Regions from separate parts of the Streptomyces sp. NPDC001536 genome, predicted to be linked through region 1. Evidence: riboswitches for the same ligand, from Rfam matches in the RefSeq annotation. Region 1 holds a riboswitch; the other holds the start of a gene.

What was found. A riboswitch is a leader RNA that binds a small molecule or an ion and turns the genes downstream of it on or off. The one in region 1 is predicted to bind ZMP and ZTP.
Region 2: linked by a shared signal. The riboswitch ahead of ACFY0U_RS36510 (bifunctional 5,10-methylenetetrahydrofolate dehydrogenase/5,10-methenyltetrahydrofolate cyclohydrolase) and the one ahead of ACFY0U_RS24685 (glycine hydroxymethyltransferase) in region 1 are both predicted to bind ZMP and ZTP.

Annotation. Positions count from the first base shown of each region.
Region 1 covers NZ_JBIAVQ010000009.1:147,945-155,038, forward strand. The annotation lists gene ACFY0U_RS24665 (hypothetical protein) at 1-73, opposite strand, end outside; gene ACFY0U_RS24670 (hypothetical protein) at 207-560, shown strand; gene ACFY0U_RS24675 (glutathionylspermidine synthase family protein) at 592-1,776, shown strand; gene ACFY0U_RS24680 (methyltransferase domain-containing protein) at 1,821-2,636, shown strand; ZMP/ZTP riboswitch at 2,760-2,847, shown strand; gene ACFY0U_RS24685 (glycine hydroxymethyltransferase) at 2,889-4,340, shown strand; gene ACFY0U_RS24690 (hypothetical protein) at 4,565-5,182, opposite strand; gene ACFY0U_RS24695 (hypothetical protein) at 5,418-6,413, opposite strand; gene ACFY0U_RS24700 (RNA polymerase sigma factor) at 6,400-6,960, opposite strand; gene trpS (tryptophan--tRNA ligase) at 7,092-7,094, shown strand, end outside.
Region 2 covers NZ_JBIAVQ010000016.1:260,345-267,438, reverse strand. The annotation lists gene ACFY0U_RS36520 (RNA polymerase sigma factor) at 1-181, shown strand, start outside; gene ACFY0U_RS36515 (CU044_5270 family protein) at 174-1,064, shown strand; gene ACFY0U_RS36510 (bifunctional 5,10-methylenetetrahydrofolate dehydrogenase/5,10-methenyltetrahydrofolate cyclohydrolase) at 1,066-1,914, opposite strand; ZMP/ZTP riboswitch at 1,936-2,019, opposite strand; gene ACFY0U_RS36505 (nuclear transport factor 2 family protein) at 2,356-2,709, opposite strand; gene ACFY0U_RS36500 (hypothetical protein) at 2,881-3,174, shown strand; gene ACFY0U_RS36495 (aldehyde dehydrogenase family protein) at 3,320-4,780, shown strand; gene ACFY0U_RS36490 (type III PLP-dependent enzyme) at 4,777-5,979, opposite strand; gene ACFY0U_RS36485 (IucA/IucC family protein) at 5,976-7,094, opposite strand, start outside.

The DNA.
Region 1 (7,094 bases):
CCGCCCGCGCGGCAACCGCCTGCAACACCGTCGCGGTACCGAAACAGACCGCCGCACCAAGCGCACACACCATCCCAAAGAGCACAAAGCGACTGTAGGGGAGGGGGTGTGACGGGCGGGGCGCCTGCGTGGCGCTTATTACCGATCTCTAGGCTGACCGCCGGACAACCCAGAGACGAACAGACGAACAACGGGGAGACGCGAAAATGGCGGACACACGGCGCCGGTTGCGCTCGAGCACGGTCGTGCTCGGCGGCATGGGAGTCGTCGCGGCGGCACTCACGTCCTGCGGCTCGGAACCCGACCGCCGCTGCGTCGACCGCGACAGCTACACCTACGAGGGCTACAAGGTCGTCGCCGACAAGAACTGCAACTCCTCCAGCTCCGGCTCCTCCTCGTACGGCAAGAGCGGCAAGAAGAAGACCGGCAAGACCGCCGACGCCGCCTGGTACTACGACGCCGACGTCAGCTCCGGCTACGCCGACTACGGCACCTTCAGCAAGAGCGAGGCTGTGGACCGCGGCGGCTTCGGCTGCTCCGGCGGCAGCAGCGGCGGCTGAGCGGACACGGGACGACGAGCAGACGTACGCCATGGAACGCCGCACCACCGAACCCCGCCCCGGCTGGCAGCAGACCGTCGAGGAACAGGGGCTCATCTACCCCCTCACCCGCCACCCCGACGACTCGCTGCGCCCCTACTGGGACGAGAGCGCCTACTACGTCTTCTCCCTCGACGAGGTCGAGGCGCTGGAGGAGGTCGTCGAGGAACTCCACCGCATGTGCCTGCGGGCGGCGGACCACATCGTCACGGCCGACCGCTTCGCCGACCTCGGCATCACCGACCCGCGCGTCGCGGACGCGGTGGCCGAGGCCTGGCGCCGCCGCGCCGAACTCCCCTCCCTCTACGGCCGCTTCGACCTCCGCTACGACGGCACCGGCCCGGCCAAGCTCCTGGAGTACAACGCCGACACGCCCACCTCCCTCGTCGAGGCCGCCTCGCCCCAGTGGTTCTGGATGGAGGAGCGCTTCCCCGGCGCCGACCAGTGGAACTCCCTCCACGAGCGCCTCATCGCCGCCTGGAAGAAGCAGGCCGCGCTGCTCCCGCCCGGCGGCCCCCTGTACTTCGCGTACTCCTCGGCCGACGAACTCGGCGAGGACCTCATGACGGTCGCCTATCTCCAGGAGACCGCCGAGCAGGCCGGCCTGGACACCGCCTGGATCTCCATGGAGGAGATCGGCTGGGACCCGCTGTCCGGCCGCTTCGTCGACAAGCAACTCCGCTTCATCCGCAGCTGCTTCAAGCTCTACCCCTGGGAGTGGCTGACCACCGACCGCTTCGCCGGCCACGTCCTCGACACCCTCGACAACGGCGGCGGCACGGGCAGCACCCTGTGGATCGAGCCCGCCTGGAAGATGCTGCTGAGCAACAAGGCGCTCCTGGCGATCCTCTGGGAGCTGTATCCCGGCCACCCCAACCTCCTCCCCGCATATCTGGACGGGCCACGGGAGTTGGCCGATACACAGGGGTACGTCGCCAAGCCGCTGCTGGGCCGCGAGGGCGCCGGCGTGACGATCCACGAACCCGGCGCCGCGCCCGTCCCGCGTGAAGAACCCTGCTGCTACCAGGAGTTGGCCCTGCTGCCCGACTTCGACGGCAACCGTGTCGTCCTCGGTGCCTGGGTCGTCGAGGACGAGTCCGCGGGCCTCGGCATCCGCGAGTCGTCCGGGCCGGTGACTGACGAATACGCGCGCTTCCTGCCCCACGTGATCCTCTGACGCGACAGAATGACCGCCCCGTGACGAACGGAGAGGGGCGATCGGTGAGCGACACGGCCACGGTGGAGAACGGATACGTCTTCGACCCGTCCTGGGAGCGCGAGCACAGCAGGCTCAGCGCGCTGGAGGAGATCTACGACGGCCAGAGCAAGCACCGGCTGACCGAACTGGGCGTCGCCGACGGCTGGCGATGTCTGGAGGTGGGCTGCGGCGCCGGCAGCATCGCCCGCTGGCTGGCCCGGCAGGTCGGCGCCGCGGGGCGGGTGCTCGCCGTCGACCTCGACACGCGCTTCGCCGCGGCCCACGCCCTGTCCAACCTGGAGGTGCGCCGGCACGACATCCTCGCGGACCGGCTCCCCGACGCCTCCTTCGACCTCGTGCACGCGCGGGCCGTGGTGGAACACCTCTCCGACCGCGACGAGGCACTGCGGCGCATGGCCGCCGCGACCCGACCGGGCGGCTGGGTGCTCGTGGAGGACTTCGACATCGACGGACCGATGTACCCGGCCGCCGCCCGCTACTACCCGCCTCAGTACCTGGAGGTGGCCGAGCGCCTCGGCCGCGCGCTGCGGGCCGCCTTCGGCGCCGCCGGGGTGGATCCGGGCACCGGCCGCCGCCTGCCGCAGGCACTGGCGGACGCCGGGCTGACCGAGGTCGGGGCGGAGGTCTACGCCCCCGTCCTGACCGGCGGCTCCGCCGCCTTCTTCCCCCTCACCCTGCGCTCCCTGCGGCCACGGCTCCTGGAGACGGGCGAGGTGAGCGACGCGGACATCGAGGAGGTGATCACCCTGACGAAGCTCCAGGGGACCACCTACATCCCCAACTTCATGGTCCTCGCCTGGGGCCGCAAGCCGTCCTGACCCCGCCTGCCGCACCGGGCCGCCCCCGCCGACCGCGGACGGCGACCACGGCCCGGAGCAGGGTGATTCCTCGCTCGCATGGTGGACGCCGGGCCTCCCCCGTCCGGGCCGCCCGGTAGGCTGGCCGCGGGCCGTGACTGGCGCGCTGGGATGGGACGGACCATCGGGGAGCGGCCTGTGAGTGACAGTGCCGTGCGCCTGGGCCGAACCGTGAATCGTGACCGCAACCGCCACGCCATCCGGAGGCCGCACATGTCGGAGCAGCAGCCCCTCTCCACCGAGTCCACCGCCTTCCGCGCCGCCCTCGACGTGATCCGCGCCGTCGAGCCGCGCGTCGCCGACGCCATCGGCCAGGAGGTCCACGATCAGCGCGAGATGCTCAAGCTGATCGCCTCCGAGAACTACGCCTCCCCGGCCACCCTCCTCGCGATGGGCAACTGGTTCAGCGACAAGTACGCCGAGGGCACCATCGGCCGCCGTTTCTACGCCGGCTGTCGCAACGTCGACACCGTGGAGTCGCTCGCCGCCGAGCACGCCAAGGAGCTCTTCGGCGCCCGCCACGCCTACGTCCAGCCGCACTCCGGCATCGACGCCAACCTCGTCGCCTTCTGGTCCGTCCTCGCCGACCGCGTCGAGGTCCCCTTCCTGGAGAAGGCCGGCGCCCGTCAGGTCAACGACCTCACCGACGCCGACTGGGCAGAGCTCCGACAGGCCTTCGGCAACCAGCGCATGCTCGGCATGTCCCTGGACGCCGGCGGACACCTCACCCACGGCTTCCGCCCCAACATCTCCGGCAAGATGTTCGACCAGCGCTCCTACGGCACGGACCCGGCCACCGGGCTCATCGACTACGAGGCCCTGCGTACCAGCGCCCGCGAGTTCAAGCCGTTGATCATCGTCGCCGGCTACTCGGCGTACCCCCGCCTCGTGAACTTCCGGATCATGCGGGAGATCGCCGACGAGGTCGGCGCGACGCTGATGGTCGACATGGCGCACTTCGCGGGTCTCGTCGCCGGCAAGGTCCTCACCGGCGACTTCGACCCGGTCCCGCACGCCCAGATCGTCACCACCACCACCCACAAGTCGCTGCGCGGCCCGCGCGGCGGCATGGTCCTGTGCGACGACTCCCTCAAGGACCAGGTCGACCGCGGCTGCCCGATGGTCCTCGGCGGCCCGCTCCCGCACGTCATGGCCGCGAAGGCGGTGGCGCTGGCCGAGGCCCGCCAGCCCTCCTTCCAGGACTACGCCCAGCGCATCGTCGACAACTCCCGCGCCCTCGCCGAGGGCCTGATGCGCCGCGGCGCCACCCTCGTCACCGGCGGCACCGACAACCACCTCAACCTGATCGACGTCGCCTCCTCCTACGGCCTCACCGGCCGCCAGGCCGAGTCCGCCCTCCTCGACTCGGGCATCGTCACCAACCGCAACGCGATCCCGGCCGACCCCAACGGCGCCTGGTACACCTCCGGCATCCGGATCGGCACCCCCGCCCTCACCACCCGTGGACTGGGCACCGCCGAGATGGACGAGGTCGCCGGCCTCATCGACCGCGTCCTCACCACCGCCGAGCCGGGCACCACCAAGTCGGGCGCCCCCTCCAAGGCCTCCCACGTCCTCGACGCCAAGGTCGCCGACGAGATCTCCCACCGCGCCACCGACCTCGTGGCCGGCTTCCCGCTGTACCCCGAGATCGACCTCGGCTGACCAACGCGCTCTTGAGTTGTCAAAGAACGGCGACTCTCACAGGTCGATGAGTTCCTGACGTGCCCCCTCCCGCGGCGGTCCGGCTCCCCGCCGGTCCGCCGCGCGGCGTATCAGCGGCGTCCCGCCGGCCCCGCCCGCGAACCCGACGACCGGCCCGACTCCCGGCGCCACGGAGGCAGGCACCCGACGGCCGGCCCGACCCCCGGTGCCACGGAAGCCAGCCCTCATACGTCCCTCAGTTCCTGCCGGGGCCCCGGCTCCCGCACCCTCCACCGCCGCAGCGCCGGCACCTCCGGCAGCCGGGTGGCGAAAGGCCGCAGCACCAGCGCCAGCACCGCACCGGCCGCGAGGCCCGGCAGCGCCCACCACCAGTCGGCGCCGTCCCCCGAGCCGGGCCGCTGGGCCGGGGCCGCCGCGGGTGTCGCCTCGGTGGCCTCCGCCGACTCCGTGCCGTGCATGTCCCAGGGCGGGGGGTACTCCACCGAGGAGGCACCGTCGGAGGCCTCGCCCATCACGCCCAGGTTCTCCAGGAGACCGCGGAGGACGGCCGGCTGCTCGGCGCGGTGCCAGGTGCCGTTCGTCGACGCCTCCAGGTTCGCCGCCGTGTGTATCCAGACCGCCTTGGAGTCCGCCGCCGGATAGACCCGGTCGACCCGCCACGGCGTCACGTCGTGCAGCATCCAGGTGACATTGATCTGCGGACCGGTGACCAGATCGGCCTCGGGAGGCTTGGCCGCCGAGCCCGCGCCCGGTTCGCCGAGGAGCTGCTGCAACTCGCCGTACTTCTCGTCGGAGTGGTAGAGCGAGGCCGTCTCCGTGCTCTCCGGCGAGACGATCAGCACGCTGGTCGGCCCACCCGCCGAAGCGGACCCCGCGCCCCCCAGGGCCAGCCCGACCGCAGCCGCCAACACCCCTGCCAGCGCCGCCAGTCGACGCCGCCCACCCCTCCAGCCGCCCATCCGCCTGTGCATCAGAACCCCCAACCAGCCGATGCCGTACGGCCCGCCCCCGTCCGCGCGAGCCGTGTGTCACTTCTGGTACACCGCCCGACCCCTCGGGGTTCCCACCCCGCCCGCACTATTTCGGAGACTTCTCCAGCGACTTCGCGATCTCCACCGCCCGCGCCTTGGACGCGACGCCCTCCATCCGCAGCGTCACGTCCTCGGTGCCCACCGCATGGCTCCACAGCAGGGTCGGCCCGGCGGTCCGCGCCTTGTGGGCGTAGCGCTCCCCGTCCGCGTCCACCAGCCAGAAGGTCAGCAGGTGGGGGCGCGGAAACCACAGGGCCGTGCCGTTCGCCGCGCCGATGTCCGAGGGCTCGTCGCCCAGGGAGATCCACTCCGGCTGCTCGCGCACGGTCTTCGTGAACGCGATGTCCAGGCCGGCCGCGAACTGGTCCAGCCGGATCGTCTTCCCCCGCTCACGCCAGCACAGGGTCACCAGAGTCCGCCCCTGCGACCCAGCGGTCACCGCCACCGCGTCAGGGCTGCCGAGCGCCTCCGGAACCAGCGGCGCGAACCCGGCCCGCCGCCCCGCCTCCGCGAGGGACACCGAGTGCCCGCAGCCGGGCACCTCGGCACCGGGCGAGGGCGTCGCCGACGGGTCGTACCGCACCTCGACCCCGCCGAAGTCGAACCAGTCGTAGACCGCGGCCCGCACCGGCGGCGTGAGCGCGAGCACCGTCAGCAGGCCGCACAGCGCCGCGCTCAGGGAGCGCCACCGCATCCGCGTCCAGCGCCGCACCGCGCTCAGCCGCTCACGGGCGCGTGGCGGCTCGGCCACCGGGACCGGCAGCTGGTCGGCGAGTATCTGCCCGAGCACCCGCTCGACCATGGTCTCGGAGCCGAAGGACCCACCGGCCTCGTCGGCCCCGGGCGCGTCCAGCGACCTGCCCAGCGCCCGCAGCTCCTCCGGAAGCCGCGAGGCACCGCCGTCCGGCGCCCGCCCATGGCCACGCCCCCGCGGAGCCGGACCCCGGTCACCGCCACGACCGCGCGGACCCCGGCCACCGGCGCCCGCGGGCCCACGGCCGCCCTCACCCCCGTACGGCTCCCGTCCCTCACTCACGCTCATCACCCCCTTCCCGAGGCTCGAAGTCCGGCAGCAGCCGACTCAGTTTCCGCAGCGCGCGGTTCAGCCGGGACTTCACCGTGCCCCGGGGCCAGCCCAGGGCCTGGGCGGTCTCGGACTCGTCCATCTCCAGCAGATAGCGGTAGGTGACGACCAGGCGATGCTCCTCGCTCAGCTTCTCCACTGCGGACAGCAGGGCCACGCGGCGCTCCGTCTCCAAGGTGGCCACCGCCGGGTCCGCCGATTCCGGTATCAGCGGCTCAGCCTCCGCGAAGGCCGCCTCGCGGCCGGCGAGCGTGCGCTGGCGGGCAGCCGTACGCACTGTGTTCCTCGTCTCATTGGCCACGATCGACAGCAGCCACGGCTTGAACGACGCGCCGTCCTTGAACCGGCCCAGCGCGCAGTACGCCTTGACGAAGGCCTGCTGCACCACGTCCTCCGCGTCCGCACCCGCCCCGAGTGCCGCGGCCGCCCGCATCGCGATGCCCGTGTGGGCACGCACCAGCTCCGCGTACGCCTCCGGCTCCCCGGCGCGTACCCGTGCGATCACCGCGGCCTCATCGACGATGCGGCCCCCCTCCCGCGTTCTCACACCTTTGTTACACCGCAGGAGACGGATCGGTTCCCATCTGTTTCCGACCAGTTCCGGATCGGGGGCCGACACCTGAGAGAATGGTGAGCATG
Region 2 (7,094 bases), on a different contig from region 1:
GGAGGTGCTGCGGCTGACGGCCTGGGAGGAACTGGACACCGACGAGGTGGCCGTCGCCCTCGGCTGCGGCCGACGGGCCGCGTCGATGCGGCTGCACCGGGCCCGGCGCCGGCTGAGAGCCGAGATCGATCGCATGGCCCCCACGACCGCCGCCGCCCTGAAGGAGAACGGCCATGGCTGACGAACTCGAACTCCTGCGCCGCGCCAACCCCGTGCCCACCGACGCACCCCACTTCGGCGACGGCCCTCTCGACCACCACGCCGAGCGGCAGCTGAACCGGCTCATGCGGCAACGGACCTCCCGCCGGCCCCGGCTGCTGTGGGGTCTGGCGGCCACGGCCGTCGTCGGCGCGCTGGTGGCGGCCCTGCTGTTCACCGACCAGACCACCGCGCCGGCGGTGGCCGCCCCCCGTCCGCTGGTCGTGCAGGCCGACTCCACCCCCGTATCCCTGGAAACCCTGGCCGAGCGGGCACGGGCGTCGCAGGGATCGCTCAAGCTCCGCAGGGGCACCCATGTGAAGTCCTGGAGCCTGGGCATGAGCGAGGACAAGCCTCCGATCACCTACCCGGAGGAGCGCATCGTGCGGTGGAACGCCGACGACAGTCACACGGTGACCGTCGACAACGGTAACGGCCGCACCACGCGGACCTATCCGCCCAGTTGGAGCGACGCCCCGCCGCAGTCACCGCCCCCGCACGACGTCACCCGCCTGCGCGCCTACCTTCGGGAAGCCACGTACACCGACACCGCACTGGACACCGGTCAGCTCCTCGACGGCGTCCGGGTCCTCCTCGACAACTGGACCCTCGGCGCCCGCGAGTCCGGGGCGGTGGCCGAGATGCTCGCGGACGCCGAGGGGCTGAAGCCCGTCGGACAGGTCACCGACCGGCTCGGGCGCCGCGGACAGGCGTATGTGTACCGGCAGTCGGGCACCCGCCGGATGCTGATCATGGATCCGGTCAGCGGCGCCGTACTCGGCCTGGAGACCACCTTCACGAAGGCGGAGCCCGAGTACGGCGTGCAGGCCGGTGACGTCATGGACTACAGCGCCTGGACGCGCTGATTCAGACCCCGAGCTGCCGGGCGGCCGCGTCGACCGTCTGCTCCAGCAGCGTGGCGATCGTCATCGGACCGACACCGCCCGGCACCGGGGTGATCAGCGAGGCCCGTTCCACGGCGGAGTCGAAGTCGACGTCACCGACGTTCCCCTCGTTGTAGCCGGCGTCGAGCACGACCGCGCCGGGCTTGATGTCCTGGCCCTTGATGAGCCGCGCCCGGCCCACGGCGGCGACGACGATGTCCGCCTCGCGGACGGCCGCGGACAGGTCCGCCGTGCGCGAGTGGCAGTACGTCACCGTCGCGTCGCGGGCGAGCAGCAGCATGCCGGCCGGCTTGCCGAGGATCGCGCTGCGGCCCACGACCACGGCCCGCTTGCCGGACGGGTCGACGCCGTACTCGTCGAGCAGCCGCATGATGCCGCCGGGCGTGCACGACACGAAGCCCGGCAGGCCGAAGCTCATCGTCGCGAACGAGGCGAAGGTGACGCCGTCGACGTCCTTCTCGGGCGCGATCGCCTCGAAAGCGGCCCGCTCGTCGATGTGCTCACCCATCGGATGCTGGAGCAGGATGCCGTGCACGGCGGGATCGGCGGAGAGCGCCTTGAGGGTGCCGACCAGCTCCTCGGTCGTGGTCGCCGCGGGCAGCTCCACGTGCCGGGAGGCGATCCTGGCCTTGCGGCACCGGTTCTGCTTCATCCGGACGTACGTCACGGAGGCGGGGTCCTCGCCGACCAGTACGGTCGCGAGACAGGGGGTGGTGCCGGTGCGTTCGGTGAGGTCGGCGGCGCGCTTGCCGGTCTCCTCCACGATCCGCCGGACGAGCGCCGTGCCGTCCATGAGCCGGGCCTGAGACATGATCCACTCCTGGGCTGGTAGTCGGTTCGCCCAGGCGCACGGCATCAGATACTGCGGACCGCTCCCCGGTGGTGCTCCACCTCAGCGCCAGTCACGGCCCGCCATCAGCCTAACCGAGCCGGTCGTGCGGCCGGCACCCCGTTCGACTCCGGCCAGGAACCCGGTCGCCTGGGCGTGAAGGTGAGGTGCACGCACGAGAGCGCCGATCGGCGAAGAGGGCAGGTCCGGCTCACCGACGCCGGAAACGCCGCCTTCGAACAGCACGCGGCGGAGGAAGCGGACGAGGTCGCGCTCCTCGCAGCACTGACCGCAGAAGAGCGACGGACGCCAGCCGACCTGCCGCGGAAGCCGGTCGTGGCCGCGGAGTGCGGACCGGACCGGCCCGCACGGCGAAGGTCCAGGTCAGCCGAGTCGTGATCCGGACCTTCGGCAACCGGCTCCCTACTCGTCCCATGCCTGGATCATGATCTGTTCGGCGATCTTGCCGTCGCGCAGCGTGATCATCGACTCGGCGAGGACACGCACCCCGTCCGAGTACAGACAGCTCTCGCTGAACGCGACGGTGTCGCCGTCCATGACACAGCGCTCCACTTTGTGCGTCATGTCGCGGCTGTAGACGTCCTCGAGGAGTTCGCCGATCTCGTCACGGCCGTGCAGGACCCTCGGGCTGCTGGGTTGGGTGTTGCGGTCCACGACGCGCAGTTCCGCGTCGTCCGCGTAGAGCGACAGCAGATTCGTCGCGGTGTTTCCCTCGATGCTCTGGCGCAGTGTCTCGGTGCTGAAAGCGGTGCCCATGACTGACCTCCGGCGAGGCCCGCGGCCGTAGGGGAACGGGCCGCGTGGGCCTCTCCTTCGAGACTCCTCCGCCCCGCCGGGCTCGGCAAGCGCAACCGCGACACTCCGCCTGACGGGTGAGCGAGGACCGGTGCCCGTGTCCGGCGCGGGCCCGTCGGCGTTGCTGAAAACATGATCTCCACTCGACGTATCGCCGCCGTCGTCGGTCTCGCCGTCGGCGTCACCGGTCTCGCCGCTCCGATGGCGAGCGCCGCTCCCGAGGGCAAGGGCGCCGCCCCCCTGAGCCCGATGGCCACGCTCGACTCGCTCACCGTGAGCGACCTGCCCGCGGAGTACAAGGACGCGCTTCCGCGGCCCTCCGCGCAGCTGGCGGAGCTCAACAAGCTGAACGACCTCAACCAGCTGAGCCAGGTGACCGATCTGGCCGCCCCCGTCACTCAGCTGCTGCCGGGTATCCAGTACTGATCGACACGCGTACGTCCGCACCGAGGGCCGCCCGGCCACCAGAAACCAAGCACGGCCGGGCGGCCCTTGACATTGTTGCCGGGTGAACAGAGCATGCGCTTAGAAATGAATCTTGGTTCACGTGGCGAACAAAGAGGTCCGCATCATGCCCATCACCCGCGAACTGTTCATAGGCGGCAAGGACGTGCCCGCCGCTTCCGGCCGTAGGGCGGAGGATGTCAACCCTTACACGGGGGAGGTGTATGCGACCGTCGCGGCCGCGGGCCCGGAGGACGTACGGCGGGCCGTGGACGCGGCCGAGGCGGCGTTCCCCGAGTGGGCCGCGCTGGCCCCGTTCGCCCGGCGCGCGATTCTGCTGAAGGCCGCCGACCTCCTCGACGGCAAGGGCGACAAGGTCGCCGAACTGATGGCCCACGAGGCGGGCGGCACCGCACCGTGGGCGCACTTCAACGTCTACCTCGCCGCGAACATGCTGCGCGAGGCGGCCGCCGCCGTGACGGCCCCGCGCGGCGAGGTCCTCACCGCCCAGGAGCAGGGCGCGCTGGGCCTCGCGGTCCGTGAACCGGTCGGTGTGGTGGCCGCGTTCGCGCCGTGGAACGCGCCGGTCATCCTCGGGGTACGGGCGGTCGCGGCGCCGCTGGCCGCCGGCAACACCGTCGTCGTCAAGACGAGCGAGGACGCTCCCATCGCCTGCGGCCTGTTCGTGGCCGACGTGCTGCGCGAGGCCGGACTTCCGGACGGGGTGCTCAATGTCGTCACCAACGCTCGTGAGGACGCGGCCGAGATCGCCGAGGCGCTCATAGCCGACGAGCGCGTGCGCGCGGTGAACTTCACCGGCTCCACCAACGTGGGCCGGATCATCGGCGAGCACGCCGCCCGTCATCTCAAGCCCGCCGTACTGGAGTTGGGCGGCAAGAACTCGGTGATCGTGCTCGACGACGCGGACGTCGACTACGCCGTGAACGCGGTCACCTTCAGCGTGTTCATGAACGCCGGACAGATCTGCATGTCCGGCGACCGGATCCTCGTCCACGAGTCGCTGGCCGAGGAGTTCACCCGGAAGTTCACCGCCAAGACCGCCTCGCTGAAGGCCGGTGACCCGAACGACCCGCACACCGTGGTCGGTCCGCTCGTCGCCGCCTCCGCCGCGCAGCGCGTGGCCGCTCTGGTCGAGGACGCCGTCGCCAAGGGCGCGAAGGTCCTCACCGGCGGTGGCAAGCCCGACGGAGCGGTGCATGCGGCGACCGTGCTCACCGATGTGCCGAAGGACGCCGAGATCTACCACGCCGAGGCGTTCGGGCCGGTGTGCGTGGTCGAGACGTTCTCCGACGACGACACCGCAGTGGCCGTCGCCAACGACACGGAGAACGGCCTGACCTGCGGCATCATCACCGAGAACGCCACCCACGGACTGGCGGTCGCGCGCAGGATCCGCACCGGCATCGTGCACATCAACGACCAGTCGGTGGCCGACGAGCCGCAGGCCCCCTTCGGCGGCTTCAAGGCCTCCGGATACGGCCGCTTCGGCGGACGCTGGGGCATCGAGGCCTTCTCCAACACCCGCTGGGTGACCATCGCCACCCAGCAGGCGCACTACCCGTTCTAGGACCGAGCGGTGACCTCCGGCCCGGCGTCCAGGAAGTGGAAGCCGGGCCGGGGATGCATCAGGAAGTCGTGGTGGGAGATGTTCCACGCGTAGGCACCCGCGAGGCAGAACAGCACCCGGTCACCCGCCCGCAGCCCCGCCGCGGGGACCCGGCGGGCGAGGACGTCCTTCGGCGTGCACAACTGCCCGGCCAGCGTGACGTGTTCGCCCTCGGCAGCCGGCCGCGGCCACGGGTGCGGCCAGCCGTCCACCGTCAGGACGGAACAGGGCTGGTCGTGGCCCTTCGTCGCCGGGGTCCGCAGATGGTGGGTACCGCCCCGGACCACACCGAACTCCTCACCGTGGCTGCGCTTCACGTCCAGCACCTCCGTGGCGTACCAGCCGCAGTACGCCGTCAGCGCCCGCCCCGGCTCGATACGCAGCGTCAACCCCGGGTGCGCCGCGGCGAGACGGTCGAGCCCCTCGCCGTACGATGCCCAGTCGAAGCGCCGGTCCGGGTCCGCGTAGTCGACGTGCATGCCGCCGCCGACGTTGACCTCCGCGACCGGGGCCCCGAGTCCGGTCGCCCAGGCCACGATCGCCTCGGCCACCGCGAGCTGCTCCGGGGCTTCGAGGCCGCTGGCCAAGTGGGCGTGAACACCCCGCAGTTCGAGGTGCGGGTAGGTTCCGTCCGTGAGCGCGCGCACCACCTGCACAGCCTGGGCGGGGTCCATGCCGAACGGCGTCGGACGCCCGCCCATCGCCAGCGAACTGCCCGCCAGCGAACCGTCGGACAAGGGCAGGTTGACCCGCGGCAGCACCGCGACCCGCCGCCCCGCCCGCCGCGCCAGCTCCCCCAGCATCCGCAGCTCGTACGCGCTCTCGACGTGGAAGCGCTCGACCCCCCGCTCCAGAGCGGCCGCCACCTCGTCCGGCGTCTTGCCGGGACCGCCGAAAGCCAGCGGACGCCCCGGCACCGCCTCGGCCACATGGGCGAGTTCACCGCCCGAGGAGACCTCGTAGCCGTCGACGTAGGGACCGAGCGCGGCGAGGATCTCCGGCTCGGGGTTGGCCTTGGCGGCGTAGTACAGCTCGACTTGCTCGGGAAGAGCGGACCGCACGGCGGCGGCGTGGGTGCGCAGCGCGGCCAAGTCGTAGACATAGGCGGGCAGTTCGGCCGACGCGAGGGTGAGAGCGCGGTCGTGGACGGCGGGGGTCATCGGGTGCTCCCGGTCAGGATGTCCTCGGCGAGCGGGGACGGCAGACGGACGTAACCGGCCTCGCGGTCGGCCTTGCGCTCCCAGCGAGTCAGCAGGTTCGCCTTCGCGGGCAGCGGTACGCCCGCGAGCAGGGCGGAGAGACGGGGCGGGCAGCCGAGCCGGTCGGCGTACGACCGGAGCGTCGAACGGACACGGCCCCACAGCTCGGCCTCCGCCTCCGGATGCAGATCGGCGAGGGCCGCGAGCAGCTCCGCGATGTGGTTGACCAGGAGGCAGTAGACGACCCGGTCCCAGCCGCGCTGCGCGTCGTACGTCATCGGGCCCGCGACCTCGGGCGGCAGCGCCGCCAGGGTCTCGGCGTGGTGCTCGGGGACCAGCTTGGTGCCCTCCAGATCGCGGAAGAGCACCTGGGCGGGCATGCCGTCGCCGTCCACGCACACCAGGACGTTCTGGAGATGGGGTTCGAGAACCAGGCCGTGGTCGAAGTAGGCGGCCAGGACCGGCGGGACGAGCAGATCGAGGTACGCCGACCACCAGTCGAGGGCCGCCGGTGCGTCGGCCCCGTCGAGCAGACGGGAGATGTGGGCACTGCTGCTCGGGTACTCGTCGGCGACGGCGGCCGCCAGCAGGGCCGTAGTGCCGGGTGCGAGCCGCTCGGGCAGGCCCTCGCGGACGATCACGCCGAAGCCCTCGAACAGCGCCTGGTCCGGGCTGCCGTCGGGCCCCGGCAGGGCGAGCGTGCGGTAGGCGGGCTCGCGGAGCACCGCGCTGCCGGGGAAGCGATCGGCGAGGTCGGCCAGGGCCGGGGCCAGGACGCGGGTCAGGGCGACGGCACCGGACAGCTCGTAACTGCTGTTCTTGCGCAGGCAGTTGGTGATCCGCACGTTCAGGCTGAACTTGAGGAAGGTCCGTCCGTCGTAGAGCGTGCGCACGGACGCGGTCGCCGCGAAGGGCTGACCGCCCGGACCGAGGTCCAGGACGTCGCCGTTGTCGAGGGCCGCGCGCAGCGCCGGGTGGTCGCGGAGTGTGTCGTACTGCCAGGGGTGGGCGGGCAGCAGTCGGTAGCCGTCCGGGACGTCGGGGCGCAGCCGGTCCAACGCGGCGGTGGCCGACGG